One region of the Methylotuvimicrobium sp. genome, then DNA from elsewhere that is predicted to be linked to it. Evidence: riboswitches for the same ligand, from Rfam matches in the RefSeq annotation. Region 1 holds a riboswitch; each other region holds the start of a gene.
What was found. A riboswitch is a leader RNA that binds a small molecule or an ion and turns the genes downstream of it on or off. The one in region 1 is predicted to bind cyclic di-GMP.
Positions count from the first base shown of each region.

Region 1 (4,211 bases):
ACTTTCAAGCGCTGCTCGAACGGCTCGATATGGATATCCGAAGCTCGGCTCTCAATCGCGCGCTGCATGATCAGATTAACCATTTTGATAACCGGCGCTTCACTCGCCATATCTTTAAGGTGTTCCAGATCCTCTTCGCCAATCTCGTCTGTCTCGAGATTGGCAAATAGCTTATCCATTTGGGATTTACCTTCGCCATATTGCAGTTCGAGCGCGGCATCGATTTCCGACATCAGTCCGACTTTCGCAATAATCGGCTTGCCGGTTGCCAGTTTCAACGCATCCAACACAAAGCGATTTTCCGGATCCATTACCGCAACGTGAATTGCATCATCGGTATCGCGTAAACCGATTACATGAAATTGTTTCAGAAATCGCAGGGACACATCATTAGACAAAGGCGTTTCAAGCGGGTAATCCTCGACCCCGACTTTTTCTATGTCATGCGTTACAATAAAAGCTTCCGCGATATCGCTTTCCGAACAAATACCGAGTTTAATCAATAAGTGCGGCAAGGTTTCGGCCACGGTCGACTGCATGACTCGATCGACCTTTTTTAACTCGGCATCGGTCAATTTATCTTGGTGCTGTAAATAACTAAGAAAGGGGTGGTATTCAGGCGCGTACTTGGCAATTGAGTAATCCATTGAACAGTCCTGGCTATATAGATTCGGGCAGATTATAAACCATGGGTGCAATTAAAGCTGAGGTTAATAAAACTTGAGAACAATGCTTCGATAAGCCCCAAGACCAATAATAACCTATTTCAATACTATGAAATAACCAAGCCCTTACGAGTCAAAATATTTTATCCGTATCGAGATAAGCTTCTCTTATCCGGCCTTATGTCAGAATATTTAACACTTATCTCAAAGCAAATCATTTAGCCTTTCAAGACTCCCAAAAATACCCAGACATTCATATGTAACTGTTTTTCCGTACATTAATTTATTAACGATTAAGCAAAAAAACAAGCCAACTAACATCCGCCTTTATTCTTTTGCAAGCAAAATCAGATCCAGTTTTTAAGTTGGACCAATTTATTGCATCATTCGTCAAAATTTTTTACATCATCCTTTTCCCCCAGCCCTTCGGCAAGCCTAAGCGCCCCAAAGAACAAAACAGCCTGTAATGACGCCCCATACTTTCCTTGTCTTTCAGTTGTTTACAAAATTTTCCCTGCAAACGCTGCTACTTCTCATTAACAATGCATATTTTCTTTTCTTGACGTTTGGCGGATTTAATCGTTTTAAGCTTTTGTTAAGACATAAAACTGTCAATAATTTTTACATCACGAAATGCAGCTACCAAAATAAACGCGCCCTCCGTCACAAAATACATTTTATTTAATTGACAATTCAATGCCTTAAAGGAACAAAATCGACTGATGGCACGCTCTATGCAAGTGCTTTATGCGAAAACAAAAAAATACCTTGCCAATTACAAGCACCAACTATATGGCAAGCTGAAGCGCATTTAACGTATGAATTACTTTCTACCTTAAGCGCTTTTTAACGAAACTAACGAATAATTTATGAGGCATTTGGGATAATGCCTGGATTATGACGGCTCGACAGATCTATTTAACTGCCCGGGCCAGATAACTTGAAACAATAGGGATTTTTTAGCTCTATTAAGTTAAAAGCCTTACCCGTCGCGAGGCGGGGGCGGAAAGCCAAGAATCTGATACCTTCCATTTTGCATCAGATAGTCTGGCCGCACTTAATTTCAAACATATTAGAGGTAATTATGTTGAAAATTAAAGCACCGTTAAAAAAATTAAGCGCTGCCGTTGCACTGGGCCTTTTTGCCGGTACCGCTTCCGCATCAGTTTCTATCTACGACACCTTCCCTTTTGGATATTCCGGCGGCGAATCGCTTGTAGCGCCCTTTTTTGAGGACGGCGAACCTGATTGGGCAGCCGGCCGATTTACGGTAGATCCTTTTAATTGCCCTAATGGCTGCTTATTAGACAGCGTCCGTCTATCTTTAGCGTCCGGCGGTCACTTTTCAGGCGACCTCGTCTCTCTTAAGGATTCATCCGGAAACTACGGTATATCGCTAGCTGTTTATAGCAATAACTTTTTGGGAGGGGATACCCACATTCCTGGAGACAAACTGTTCGACTTATCGATACCCGACAGCTTTGTGCAGCTGGAACATTTTGGCGGCAATGACGTTTGGTTCGACGCACCGTCGCAAGATCCCAATGAAGCGGCGCTTTTACAACCAAACACAGCCTATTGGCTCTTTCTCACCAATGAAAGCCTGTCGTTTCCCATTGAATGGTCTTATAACGGTGCCGGCCATGACGGTCAGTATTATGCCGCTTATTGGAATCCACTCGGAGCACACGGATCGCCATATCTTTTTGAAGTAATGGGCACTAGTTGCACTACATGTTCGGCACCAGTTAGCAATGTACCTGTTCCAGGGGCTATTTGGCTGATGGGCACAGCAATGATCGGACTGGTGACTTCCTGGCGCAGAAAGCTTGCTTAATGTAAACGATGAAATCGAAGACATTCAAGCGTAATACAGATTATCAGCCTGCATCAGCAGGTAATTAATCTGAGAAAAAATAAATTAATAAAATTGAGCACTTAGCTCTTTTAATCACCGCATTTGCCATGGATGCGGCGATTACCATAACAATCATGGCAACCATACTTTAAATTTAAAGTAAAGGAGTTTCTTATGAAAACTAAAATCACCACCACAGCAGCAGCCGTATTGCTCGGCATTTCAACCCTGGCCAGCGCCAACCCTCCAGGTGCTCCTGCCATATACAACAATGGACCTGCAGCTCCTCTGTTGAATATGACCAATATGAGAGACACTGAAAGAGCGGCTTTCGCTCTTTACGAAGGCCTCATGCAAGCCACCGAGGCGCTTGTTTATGTAAAAGGATGTACGCCTTTTTCGGTGCCCGTATCGGCCTACTCTGACGGCAACGGCATTAATCAACTCGAAGTTCAAACATTCAATGGCGTTAGGCTTGAAGCAGCCCTGCAAGCACCGGTTCCCGGTTTTGGTCAAAACATCGACGTCACACAAGCTCCAATTGCTGGGATCTTGAACAACGTTGCCGTAGATAACCTGCGCGGTAGATACACTTACAACCATCTTAATAACTTGATGGTCAACGAAAGAACCTCTCTAAGAGTTGCCGGCCAAAACGGAAGACCTGACACATTCTATAGCGCTGCCATCAAAGACTTTTACCATGGCAACACTTACGGCCCGGGCCAATTCTATGAAATCTATGATTACGGCTTACAAACCCTATCGAAATCCGGCTACCCTGTGAATAAATGGTGGCAAAAATCGAAAGCGGTTCGCGACAACGGCCAACAAGGCTGTACCGTATTCCAAAAAGACCGTTTAGTGGGTGTTGGTGCATGCCGAATCACGCTGTCAACTGTAGGCTACAGCCAACCCGGTTTGTTCTGGCAAGACGGCAATTTGACCGTTTCTCAGGTGACTCCAAGCGCACCTGATACCGAACTGAATGGCTGCAGCTTGATTCAGGTGCCATAACCAAGCTCTATATACCGCCCGATTAAATACCGGGCGGTATTTTCTACCTTAATCGAGCTTTATGGGTATTAAATTACAAAATAATTGATCGATAGTTGTTATTTAATATTCATTTATTGAATAGAGCTCGTGTTCGTTACAACCAAAACAATTGCCATATATATAATAATTATTTTAACAACCATGGCAAAACAATACTTTAAAAAATAAAGGAGTTTTTTATGAAAACTAAAATCACCACCACAGCAGCTGCCGTATTGCTCGGCATTTCAACCCTGGCCAGCGCCAACCCTCCAGGTGCTCCTGCCATATACAACAATGGACCTGCAGCTCCTCTGTTGAATATGACCAATATGAGAGACACTGAAAGAGCGGCTTTCGCTCTTTACGAAGGCCTCATGCAAGCCACCGAAGCACTTGTTTATGTAAAAGGATGTACGCCTTTTTCGGTGCCGGTCAGCGCCTATGTCGACGGCCACACTTTCAATCAACTCGAAGTCAATTCTTTTAACGGCGTAAGACTTGAAGCAGCCCTACAAGCACCGGTTGCCGGTTTTGGCCAAAACATCGACGTTACTCAATCTCCAATCTCCGGCATTTTAAACAACGTTGCAGTAGATAGCCTGCGCGGAAGATACACTTACAACCATCTTAATAACTTGATGGTCAAC
Region 1 is NZ_JBNGHF010000036.1:3,366-7,576, forward strand. It holds gene gspE (type II secretion system ATPase GspE) at 1-647, opposite strand, end outside; cyclic di-GMP riboswitch class I at 1,635-1,724, shown strand; gene ACRJJO_RS15765 (hypothetical protein) at 1,750-2,502, shown strand; gene ACRJJO_RS15770 (hypothetical protein) at 2,698-3,540, shown strand; gene ACRJJO_RS15775 (hypothetical protein) at 3,762-4,211, shown strand, end outside.

Region 2 (4,211 bases), on a different contig from region 1:
TGCGCACCCTACGGCTGGCACTTACAAAACCTATGAACACCAACAATTTCAAAAATATTTTTGAGTTTAAAACGCGGGAACACAGTATTTAGCTAAAAATAGATTTTTTCGATAGCCTAGTTCTGTGCCGTGGTAAGGCGCGCGATGTAAATCCTACGGTGCTAGCCGTCATCGGCGCTTATGTTATACTCCGAACCGATAAGAACGACTTCAAAGGAGCCGGGTCATGGCTTTAGCGCAAGAAGATATCAACTATATAGAATCTCTGATTCGAAAAGTATTGGCCGAACAGCTCGATCAGTCCCGTTTCGACTCGCGTTACGATTTGGAATTAAGGGAGCGCACCATTCGTGTGGAAGAGGAGTTGAAACATCAACGCGAATTGATGCTCGAAGGCTTTAAGCAAATGGAAAAGCGCTTTGAGCAGGTTGATAAACGCTTCGAGCAGGTCGAAAAGCGTTTCGAGCAAATCGATAAACGTTTCGAGCAGGTCGAAAAGCGTTTCGAGCAAATCGATAAACGTTTCGAGCAAATCGATAAACGTTTCGAACAAGTCGATAAGCATCTCATTCAGATTACGACCCGCATGGATAGGTTCATGTTTTGGTCGTTAGGTTTGACCATCTCCGCCGTCATAGCCGTCCTTAAATTCATGTAAACAAGGCTGGGTTTATAAGCCGCCTCATTTCAAATTCGCATCTTGAAAAAAGCCAAGCGCCTAAAATTCTATCGATTCAATTTCAAGGCCATGGGCACGCCTTGTGAAATCCAGTTATTCGCGGTTTCGCATAAAACGGCCCAACACGTTGCCGATATCGTCATCGACGATGTGGAGCGCTTGGAGCAACGCTATTCCCGCTACCGCCCGGATAGTTTTTTATCCGAGATCAACCGTGCGGCCGCGCGCGCCAATTCGATAGAAGTCGATCCCGAAACCGCTGGTTTGTTGAATTATGCATTGACCTGTTACGAGCAAAGCGATGGATTGTTCGATATCAGCTCCGGTATTCTGCGTCAGGCTTGGCGATTCGATCGCGAAAATTTACCGGAAGAGCCGCAGATTCAAGTGTTACTGGATAAAATCGGTTGGCATAAAATCGATTGGACGCCGCCGAAGTTGACTTTTTCGGTGCCGGGCATGGAGCTCGATTTCGGCGGCATCGTCAAGGAATATGCGGTCGACCGAGCTGCGGGGTTGTGTTTACAAGCCGGTATCAAGCACGGGTTAATCAATCTTGGCGGCGACATTAAGCTTATCGGTCCCCGGCCCGACGGTTCGCCCTGGCAAGTCGGTATCGCGCATCCCCGTCAAAAAGGGGAGGTAATTCAAGCCTTGGCTCTTTCGGGCGGCGCCTTGGCTTCAAGCGGGGATTACGAGCGCTGTTTGCAAATCGATGGCGTGCGCTACGGTCATGTGCTCAATCCCAAAACCGGTTGGCCGGTGCGCTTTATGGCTTCGGTTAGTGTTGTCGGGGATTTTTGCGTCGTTTCCGGGAGTGCCGCGACGATTGCGATGCTGAAGGAAGAGGAAGGACCCGCGTGGTTAGAATCGTTGGGCTTGCCTTGTTTGTGGGTCGATGTGAACGGCAATTCCGGCGGTTCGCTCATGAACCGAATAAGTGTGTGACTCCTCGTTCCCATCGCTCCAGCGTGGGAATGCATACCGATCTTACCTTGGTAGCCAAGGTAAGGGTTCCCACGGAGGACCGTGGGAACCAGAAAACCAGAAAAAATTTCAAGAGGTTATCCATAAACTTGGAGTAACCTTTCCGGAGAGCGAAGTTGTTTAGCAAAGGCGCGGCAACCTATTGAATTAACTTCTTATTCTTCATAGTGAAATGATTTTTCTAGGATAAAGGTCCTTTTTTCATAAATTCCTATCGCTATTATTTTTTCTGGGGTAAATCGAACGCTTATTATGGGCGAGGTTGTGTGTCATATGCCGCAGTAACTGTGGCATATGACACAGTTATCGTAAAATTAAGAGTTTATAAGTACTTTATTAAATAATTTAAATTATTGAAACCAAGTGAAATACTAGGTATTGGCATGTAGTCTGCTTCAATTAAAAGCGAGGGGCTAGATGTTGGGTTCAGCTGATGTCAATTTTAAGACTCAATTCGGATTTAGTAGCCTTTTCAATTTAGCCACACTCGTTGTGAGACGGGGCCGGAAAGTCACGGTTCTTGTATGCAATCAAGAAGGCCGGGCTGCCTCCTTAATTAAGTATTGATTGAGTTTAACGATAGAGGGTAGTACTCACTTAACTTTCAAGTTAGCTTGGGCTAGTTTGTCGTCTTTATTGGTGACGAACCGTGGGCGTTAGCTGAATCGTATGCTTGTTTTTGTGATGGGGGCGTTGGGACTGTCTGTTTTGTTGTTGTATCGGTTCCGCGAATATCACTGTTAACTTTTAGCGTTTAACAGTAAAGAGGACTTTTTAATGAAAAAAATAATATCGTCTGTTGTTGTATTTGTAGGGTTATTGTTAGGTAGTCAAGCTTACGCCCATGTGGGTTATAGAAATCTGGATAACTTGAATCCGTTTGTCGCGGCAGTCGGTTACGACAATGGCTGGTATCAGGGGACTCAACCAACCTTGGCTAACAGCCATGATGTTCGTTGGTATAGCTTTACGTTGGAGCAAGATTCTCTTGTAAGTATCAGTGTCGAAAATGCAGGCGTTGGAACCTATACGACTTACAATAGCGCAGGCGTTGATACCGGCAATACCTTTCCTGTTTTAGCCGATCTCGATGTCGGTTTTAGTTTGTACAAAGGACTCGTACCGCCGTCTGCTTATGAAGGCGCGAATATCGATGGCGAGCCTGTCTGGCCGGTTGCTGACGGGAATAATGGGTTGTTTAATGCGGTTGGCGATACCACGATGGGTAATAACAGCGGTGTTATTAACACGATTGAATTTATTACTGCCGTTAACGATAATGGCGTAGGCGCAACCGAATCGCTTAGCAATATCTTTTTACTTGCCGGCGTATATTCACTGGTAGTCGGTGGTGCGGCCGCTGACGGGGTCGGTGGTGGCGCATATGGTGTAATTGCTAGCGTCCAGCCCGTGCCCGTTCCTGCTGCGGTTTGGTTGATGGGGTCGGCTTTAGTCGGTTTAATCGGCATGAGAAAACGCGCTATCGCCGCTTGATTCAATTCTTGTGCCGAGTCAATTAAATCCAGGTCGGTTTCCGGTTTGGTTTTCAGTTAATCAATACCGTTAGGATGCGGTATCCCCCTGGACAAGGATGTCTTACATGGCTTCTTGGTAATACCACGCTTATTGAATTGAACTTGAAAGGTCGTTTGATGAGAGACTGGGTGCGACGTAAAACCGGATAAGGAGCGAGCTTTTATAGGATTGCTTTAAAGCCCGTTATTCCGATATGGGCTGCCGTAATCCACTCTCACAGAAGAAAATCGTTGTTCATTTATTTCATTACTTTACATGGCAGTTAGTTATCGGTTTTTGATCTTTTGTATTAACGTTTATTTTGAGGAAAAAGCTATGAAAAAATTGTTGTCGACAGTGGCCTGTGCTGCTGCGGTCGGTTTTTTTCCAACCCAGCAAGCGTCAGCGCATATCAGCTGGATCAACCTGACAAATTTAACGCCGGCCATCGACGGCGATAAGCATATTTATTCGGCTAATAGTATTGTGTCTGGCAACTACGGTTGGGCCGATTCGATGGATGAAGACTGGGGCGATAGCCATCAAGGTGCTTGGGCGCAGTTTACATTGACCGAATCATCGAATGTCAACATACATGTCGAGTCTGATTATCAAGATACTTTTATTACGATAGGCGGTAATACCTTTCCTTTACGAGTAGGCGATTTAACCCCGGGATTCTCGCTTTATAACGGCGTTTTGCCTGATGAAGCCTATGAGGATGCATTTCCACCGCCGGCTGGAAAAGAAGGAGCCTGGAACGGGCAGGGCACGACTACTATGGGTAACGATGATGGTGAAGTCGGCACAATCCATTACATCGGTCATGCCGGCGAAATCGACGGCTTGGCGACGGCTGTTTCATGGATGGGTGCGCTCGAAGCCGGCATTTATACCGTTGCAATCGGAGGGACGTGTTATGAAAGAGAGAGTTGCGGTGCTTTCAATCGATTCGATGCCGATAATGTCAGTCGCGGTTTTGATATTAGCTTGACCGTCGCTCCTGTCCCTTTGCCGGCTGCGATTTGGC
Region 2 is NZ_JBNGHF010000009.1:80,428-84,638, forward strand. It holds gene ACRJJO_RS06660 (hypothetical protein) at 227-658, shown strand; gene ACRJJO_RS06665 (FAD:protein FMN transferase) at 749-1,627, shown strand; cyclic di-GMP riboswitch class I at 2,137-2,218, shown strand; gene ACRJJO_RS06670 (VPLPA-CTERM sorting domain-containing protein) at 2,444-3,160, shown strand; gene ACRJJO_RS06675 (VPLPA-CTERM sorting domain-containing protein) at 3,518-4,211, shown strand, end outside.
Region 2: another riboswitch for cyclic di-GMP. It lies ahead of ACRJJO_RS06670 (VPLPA-CTERM sorting domain-containing protein); the one in region 1 lies ahead of ACRJJO_RS15765 (hypothetical protein).

Region 3 (4,211 bases), on a different contig from region 1:
AGCCACTGCAATTTTAGCGACTTTATTCTTTGTGACAAGTCTTTCTCTTGCAATGTTGAGCGGTGGTAGTAAAGCCGCGAAAGACTTTTTTGATGACACAGAAACCGAAGAGGCTTTCGATATACCGTTAATGAGTAAAGAAGCGGCACCGGTTGCTGTACCTTCAATATCGGCCGAGACACCTGCTATCGAGGAAGAATCAAAAACGGTTGAAGCAAAAGAACAGCCGGAAGCCGAAATAAACGAGTAAAAAACTATCAGCCGATGTGGTGAAATTGGTAGACACGCCATCTTGAGGGGGTGGTGACGCAAGTCGTGCCGGTTCAAGTCCGGCCATCGGCACCAAATTCAAGTTCGGGATAGTCCGGACAACTCCAAAAACCCGCAAGTTACAAGGCTTAGCGGGTTTTTTATTGTCCGAAGAAATCCCGCTAATACTTTTTGCGCAGGTTCTGGAAGAGTCACGGCGTTACGAATGGATCACTATGCGGTAGTAGTTGAAAACACCCATCACTACCGGAAACACTTATTAATCTAAAATGAATTGTTGTCTATGGGTAAATCGCCGGTTTCGGCATATCCGTGTCAGGGTTGGTCAGAGTTTTAAGGCGTGATCGATGACTTTGACGGTCTCGGGATGTCAGTTCCCGTGCGTCGGCCTGATATCGATCGAAGAATTTTCGGCGCACATGCGCCCAGTAAGCCAGTTCGACACAGGCAAGACGATTCGGGATGCGCACGCGCCGTCGCAAGCAGGGCTTTGTAGCCACTGTTGTCATCGACCAGCAGGTGAACGTTCCAGTCTTGCAGAAGCTGCCCGGCATGCCGGCCACTTCGGCCGGCTTGGTAGTTGAAGACGAGGATCTTGGGGTCGGGTTGCAGGTCGTTGCTGCGATAAGCCCATAGATAGGCTTTCTTGGTTTTGCCGTTGCCGGGATCCAGTTGCGAAACGGGGGTTTCGTCGGCATGCAAGCTATCGCGTTGCAATAAGTGCCAGGTTAAACGATCGGCCAAGGGCTCCAGGGCGACGCCGAGGCGTCCGACCCAATCGGCCAGTGTCGAGCGGGACAAGATCACACCGCTGCGGGCGGCGATCTGTTCCAGTCGGTACAACCTAAAAAGAGCAGTTTGAGGCTTTACCAAGCCGGTGAAAGTGTTGTAGACCTTTCATGCTTCGACTACTTGGCTCAGCACAAACGGTCTTCACACATGTCGACTGCTCTTTTTTGGTACAAGGGCAAATGATCGAGGAATTTGCCGATCAGCACCCAGGTCAGTAAACCCAATGCCGCCATACCCCATTGATCACTGCCGGGGAAATCGGCGCCGCAGTGATGGTTTCGCAAGTCCGGCAGGCATATTGTGGGCGGATATGACGATGGACAAAGAGTTTGGTCGGCTCGACGTCCAGTTGTTCGGTGACGTCTTCGTCGATCTTGACCAAGTCCTTGCCGCATTGATCTCAAGTACAGGATTCGGGTTCGTGGCGGTGCTCGATGCGGGGGTAAATGATCCGGTAAGGGCTGGCGTCCGGCGCACGGACGTTTAGGGCGAACCGCGCCGTATCATGCGCCGGGACGTCTTGAAACTGCTCGACCTCAGCTTAGATAGCGGCAATGTCGGTATCGAGAGTTTCCTCGAACACGTCGCGTTGCAGTGGTGTCAGTCCTTCGCTCTTGATGAAGACGCCTTGACACAGCCAGACCCCATTGCTGTCCCACGGCAACAATTTCAAACGATTGCCGGCGCGATTGCGGAAAATAAACGCTGCCCCGGCGCATAGCGCATGGCCTAAGCGCTGTTGCAAAATCACCGACAAACCATCGATGCCCCACCTCATATCGAACGCTAGTCAGATTTGCGCCGGACTCTCAATCCAGCCAGATATTGCAACAACTCCCCGAGCCAATCCGGCGATACACTGCCTGATATTCCCAAAACGTGGCCTTGCGGCCAACGCAATGATAATAACGCCGAGGCCGTCGACTCCGATTGCAACCGTACCGGTATCAATGCAGGCGCATCGGAGTCCGCTGGCTTGCCAGGCTTCGATGTGATGTTTCTGTCTCTCCGATAAATACCATGTGCTCTCCCTGTGGAAAAATTCTGAGGATAACCGTGGCTGCGAGGGATTTTAGATGGTGACGTTGGAAGCTTACGCGATTAATTAACGTTTTTCTAAAGTGATCTTTCTTGTCAAAAGAGACGAGACGTTAGTCGATTCGCATAAGGATGAGCTGATTTAAAGCGGATTAAGTCAAATCGCGCATTGATATTAGGGAGGTGTGTTAAATCCCTTAATTTTAGATGGGTGACTTAACTGGAGACTATTTGTTTACGCTTTAAGTTATTGAGCCTAAATCAAAAGAATATTATTGGCATAATGTATGCTTTATTAAAAAAGAATGCGAAAGCATTTTTTGAACAGCCCTGGGTGAGGTCTTGAAGGTGCTGTTTACTGAACCAGAGTCTGATTAGAGCGAAATGGTATTTGCGTTAGATAAAAGGAAATAAGAGTCAGGCATTAAGGATGTATTGCTGGTAGGGCAGGATGTCCTAATTCCAATTGCCACAGCCGCCGTGAGGCGGGGTCGGAAAGCCTAGGGGTCTGGCGTGAAGCCAGATAGCCGGGCCGCCTCTGTGGGCGATGGAGAGCTAGTGCACCGGGTGCAATACCGGGTGGCTTGGTTGTATCGTCCGAACATTAATTTATTTATTTTGAAGGAGTTGATTTATGAATCTAAAAACCAAAATGGCTGCATCCCTGATATTGGCAGCAAGCGCTTCTATGGCACAGGCCGCCACTTACAATGTGTCTGCAGTATTTACTGACGGTGGGGTTCAGGAAGTAACCGTATTCGATGGTAACTTCGACTGGGACGGCTCTACTGTTAGCAATTTCTCGGGTTTTCTGTCTGAATCCATGTTTGCTTGGAATGGAACCGAGTTCGATTCGAACGGGACCGCCGCTGGTGGTATGAATGCAGCCGGTTACACGGGTGAAGTATGGGCCAAGCCCGGTGGATATGCCGATAACGAAGCGCCGTTGCTGCATTTGACCAATCAACTGGCTAGCAGTACTTCCGGCAACTTAGTGACAGTAAGTACATTTTTGCAAAATAGTACTGATGTTGTGAATGGGGGCGGTTATAACGTGATTGGTAATCCTATGGCCTATGGCACCTTTGATGGTAACCAGCGAAATGACAACGCTTTTTTTACCTTGGTGTTTGATTCCACAAACATAACTGATACTTCGGCAACTGTAGGCCAAATGGTCTACGGTGACATGACTGCTTTGGGCATGATGGGGCCTATGCTGACCGGTCCAATGGGTATGACTGCATTCCTCGGTGGAGGCTCTATGGGCGGTGCGCCATTATCCTTGGAGATCTCGGAGGTTGCAGCCGTTCCCGTTCCCGCTGCTGCCTGGTTGTTCGGTGGCGCTTTGGTTAGCTTGTTCGGTGCAAATCGTCGTAAGTCTGTATTGCCTGCATAATCTTTATGGCAAGCTTGTTCTAGCCGGATTTAGGTAATCAGTTTTATGAGGAAAATGTGTTGGTTACTTGGTAAAGGTTAGCAAGGAAGAATTTGAACAAGGATGTTTGTATCGATTTTGGAAGCTTATTGAATAGAAGTTTGCATTGGTAAGAGAAAAACATGAATAAAAACAATGTTTTATTAAATTTTGTCAAGGTGCTATTGTTGATGGTCGCTATTATGGGGTCTTCATCTTTTGCTTCTGTTGTAACCTATAAGGTAACAGGGGTGTTATACGAGCCCGCGACCCAGCCTAATAATACAAATTTTGTTGGCAGCTTTGACTGGGATGGATCGGTTGTGTCCAATCTGCAAGGGGCAATGAACTCATCCATGTATGAGGTGGATGATGTTAATCCGGATTTTAAAAAGAGTTTTCCACTGTTGCATCTTAATTACCAATTAGCGCAAAGCACTGAAGGGGATATTGTAACTGCTAGTGTTTTTTTAAAAAATAGCACGGATGTTTTTTATGGTGGAGGCTATCAGAGCGGAGATGTTTTTCGATATGGCACACCTTTTTTTGAATCTAATACCGAGGTTATCAATAGCAATGCCTATTTCACATTTTCGTTTGATAAAACGACAATGGCAGGCATAGTTCAAAGTATGGTTTATGGTGACTGTACTGCGGGGGGGATGATGGGTGAGTTCTGTATGACCGGGCATAG
Region 3 is NZ_JBNGHF010000019.1:43,744-47,954, reverse strand. It holds gene secG (preprotein translocase subunit SecG) at 1-250, shown strand, start outside; tRNA gene ACRJJO_RS11275 (tRNA-Leu) at 261-345, shown strand; partial or broken gene ACRJJO_RS11270 (IS66 family transposase) at 654-1,086, opposite strand; partial or broken gene ACRJJO_RS11265 (IS66 family transposase zinc-finger binding domain-containing protein) at 1,239-1,678, opposite strand; partial or broken gene tnpB (IS66 family insertion sequence element accessory protein TnpB) at 1,703-1,840, opposite strand; cyclic di-GMP riboswitch class I at 2,559-2,640, shown strand; gene ACRJJO_RS11255 (hypothetical protein) at 2,735-3,499, shown strand; gene ACRJJO_RS11250 (hypothetical protein) at 3,661-4,211, shown strand, end outside.
Region 3: another riboswitch for cyclic di-GMP. It lies ahead of ACRJJO_RS11255 (hypothetical protein); the one in region 1 lies ahead of ACRJJO_RS15765 (hypothetical protein).

Region 4 (4,211 bases), on a different contig from region 1:
AATGCATACCGATCTTGGATCGCCTTAAGGAGTGGTTTTGAGCGGGGGTGTGAGAAACTGGAAGCCAGACAAGTCGGTCGTCCATGGCAGCTGGATTCCGACAATCCCTGGAGGAATGACTTGTTTCCTCGTTCCCACGCTCCTGCGTGGGAATGCATACCGATCTTGGCTCGCCATAAGGCGAGTTTTCCTGAGGGGGGGTGTGAGAAACTGAAAGCCAGACAAGCTTGCCGTCCATGGCAGCTGGATTTCGCCAATCCCTGGAGGAATCGCGTTATTAGCTCAACCCGCTTGAGAAGCGATTAATGACAGGCGGATTCCGGATTTGTACGGTTTCTTTTTCGGCTGAAAGAGACCAAACCGATTAAACCACTGCCCAGTAACCAGGCTGCTGCGGGAATTGGCACCGGTGATGCGCTAATGGTTAACTGATAATTTTCTACAGGACCGAAATTTTGTCCATTGACCACATTACCGCCTAAATAGATCGAATAAATTTGCCCAGCTAATGCGGTAAAGGTGATATCTCCGGAATCGGAATGTGTTTCATAAATAACGTTGTTCGTTCCGTGAGGGTTGTTCTCTTTGGCAGGGTCTTCATAGGCGCCGGATATATAGCCGATATTCCATGCTGCATGACGGCTATAGCCGGCCGTTCCATCATCCATTCCTTTAAATACGCTTATTCCGAAGTTATTGATCAAAGGGCCTAACGATTCAGGGCTAATAGTGATCACGGCGGTTACATGAGATTTCAATAATCCGTAATCCGTGTGATGCGCCCAACCTTGCGTAAACCCCGGGTTAGACTCGTTAACGGGCCAGGAGCCCCAGGCGCCGTCAGCGGTATCTATATCAACGTTAGCGCCGTAAACCGAAAGGGCATGTGCCTGTGAAACCTCATGGCTTTCATTGGCTGAGTGAATGGCTACCGCCCAGTTCATCGCCTGTTTACCGACATAGCCGAATGGGCTTTCGCCGCCCGTTGTGCCGACCCAAGGGACCTGTGCGCCGGAATTTCCGGAACCGTCTACTCGGGTCCATCCATCGGTACCGGATGAAGCGATGTAAGTATTGTACATAACATGAGCAGAGGCATTCGGCATGGCGCCAACAGTCATTGCGGCGCTGGTAACGGCCATAGCAACTGCTTTAGCTAATGGTTTTTTTTTCATCGATTGAACTCCTTGTTTAGTTTAATATTTTTGCATTTTAAATTTCGGTAACGTTTTCATAGGCCGCTGTCGAAACATAATGCGCAAAGGTATGTTTTAGTGAGGTTGGTTGTATTGTTTCCGGCCCTTGTAGGGAGGGGCTGCCAAGTGGTTCTGGGTAAATACGCATCTTTTTGAGGTCTTTCATTTGACTATCGAGGTAACGATTTGTCTAAAGGCTTATACCAAGATGCATAAGTATTTAAGGGACATTCAATAAATGTGAGGCTTACCTTAAGTCGCTCGAGATTGTATCCTCTGCCGAAATTTAACTACCGTTAGTTAAAAGCAAAATAAATGCCATCTTTACCATTTAGGCTACTCTAAATAGGATTAATTTTTTTTACGAGTCATTATAATAGTGCGGCTCTATCTTATTGATTTATATTAGCTATACGCAGGTCGTTTTGGAGGGCATTCCGGTTAAGTAGTCCCTTGCTTAAATTTAGCGAGAGACTGGTTGATCGATAGGGTAGGCTGGGTTGTCAATAGGTGATATGACTCAATGCTATGTGTCATATCACACATAAACCAACTTGATTAAAGATAGGCTTCAGCCAAAATCGAAACGGCATTGATGATTAGGGACTAATTCTGGCGTTATTCTCGAAAGGTCTCCAAATATAAAACAAAAGAACAAAAAAAGGGGGGGCTGGCTACAGGGTAAACGCATTAAAACAGAATATAAAATCAAATGGTTATAATGCATAGTGTTTTCAGTAATTTCATAGTAGCAGTTTTTAGTGCCACAAAATAAAAACTAACAAATAAAATGTTCTGCAAGCTTAGGTTGAATAGTCGTAACATATTGATATGGGATCTATTTTAATGCGTTTACCCTGGGGCAGGTTAGTTTTTTCTTCCCCCTTTTTCTTCTTTTCATCAATTACTTCGCATTTGCGTAATGAAAGGTTTATTAAGCGCATTATCCGAGTAATTTAGCCGCTCTCCTCATTTTTAAAAAATATCAGTGCCGCAGGCAAGATCGGGAAAGTGAAACATCGATAGGAGGGTGTGTGATATCACGCACTTTTGTGTCTAGTCACGTGTTTTTAGCATGGTTATCGGGGTTTTGATTTTCGAAGCCGCAACTGCAAGCCGTAAACCTAAAGCGTTTCGGCTAGCTTTTAAATAATAAAAAGCTAGCTAAAACAAAGTAATAAAAACGCATCAAAGTTCGTTTCGACTTAAGTCTAGGAAAATTTATCTTCATATTCAGTGTGGCTCGTATTTTGCTTAACATATAAAGTTGCATTTTTGTAGCTATGGTAAGTTGCCACACTCGTCGCAAGGCGGGGTCGGAAAGCCGCGGGTCTGATTCAGATAGCCGGGTTACCTCCTAGGAGCTTTGGGGAGAGCAGGAAAGCATATCGATAATGGGGGTTATCGATACGGCAGTCTCGCAATACAAGCTCGCTAAACTGGAGTTGTTTATTTCGGCGGACGGCCTAAAAACATCAGACAATTCCAAAATTTAACGACAACTTAAATCTACCACACCCGGATAAAAAAAACGTGATGTGGTTTGGGGAATTAAATAATGAATATATCTGTACAATCTGTGTTCAAGTCTACATTGGCCGTAGCGACTTTGGCATTGACTAGCGGCGCCGCGATGGCAGCCGGTGCTGTCAATCCCAATGGATCTGGCCAAGGCAATTCGTTCTGGGTAGACGGCAATGTGATTTCAAGTGCAGGCGGCTCTATTGCAACCAACGCCTTTACAACTAGCGTAAATGGTTACGCGAGTAACGCTGCATTGGGTAATGCTGCATGGGCTCATGCAGGTAACAAATGGTTTACATTTTATTTGACAGAATCCGCAACAACTACGGTTTCCGTTGCAGCAGTCAATGCCGGTGATATGTCACCGGGCTTTACAGTGTGGCGGACTGACGGCGAGTTCGACGGCGGAACTGGCGGTACCGGTGAAGTACCTGGTATCGCTAGCGGCCCACAAGGTGTTCCACACTCTTTCAACCAAGTCGGAGCGATTGGAACTTACGGAACCTATTGGATGACCGATGACAGTATTACGACTCCCGCTTATGGTGTTGACAACAAGGCAGTCGGCAACAGTGCAAACGGAGCATTGGAAACGATGGGCTACGCGAATTCAGGCCCAGCTTCCGGAACAACAGCCTGGGGCGCGGAGTTACAAATTGGCGCTTACGACGGCAATGGTTTGGTGAGTGGTTCTATTGTACCGGGCGAATCTGCCAGTTTGATGCTAAACGATCTGGCGGCTGGTTGGTACGCGGTCTATGTGGGGGGCGCTGATGGGGCATTGGGTGGTTCGCCGATGACTATGGCTGTATCTAGCGTTCCGGTTCCAGCAGCTGTTTGGTTGTTCGGCACTGCATTGGTCGGCTTGATTGGGGGCGCACGAAGAAAGGCTCAAGCATAAAGGGCAGTTTCAAGGAGATATCGAAGCGCACGGAAGCGCAAACTTACTTTTGGCTAAGTCTGTGTCTAACTGAGCTTGGATTAAATATAGGGTTGTAAAAGAAATCTACCTTTGTATTTAGTACTGCCAGTTTTAATGGCATGGTCGCTCAAGTTTAAATTTTTTTAGAATTAAAATAATGAAGGATTCTAATAAATGAACCTTCGGAGTTGATAGATGACAAGTTTTCGTCATGTTTATTTTTATGTTTTGGGGTTGGTTGCTTTATTGATAAGCCATTCTGTCTCCGCGACAGGCGTAGGTCCCATGCCGATTAGTCTCAAGCATTTGCAAGTGCCTGAAGTACCGGGCTTGCTGGATGGTGCCGAGCCAATTGTAGTTAACAAAAATGCAGCCATCGCGCTTGGAAAAGCATTGTTTTGGGATACGAATGTCGGAAGTGATGGAATGGCTTGCGGTTCATGCCATTTTCACGCCGGCGCCGATCGTCGAGTCAAAAATCAGTTAAATCCGGGAGCTAAGTCCAAATCATTAGAAGAACAAGCATTCGATCTGTCATCATCCAATGATGAAATGGGGCCCAATTATAC
Region 4 is NZ_JBNGHF010000009.1:116,399-120,609, forward strand. It holds gene ACRJJO_RS06785 (VPLPA-CTERM sorting domain-containing protein) at 303-1,175, opposite strand; cyclic di-GMP riboswitch class I at 2,480-2,554, shown strand; gene ACRJJO_RS06790 (hypothetical protein) at 2,755-3,621, shown strand.
Region 4: another riboswitch for cyclic di-GMP. It lies ahead of ACRJJO_RS06790 (hypothetical protein); the one in region 1 lies ahead of ACRJJO_RS15765 (hypothetical protein).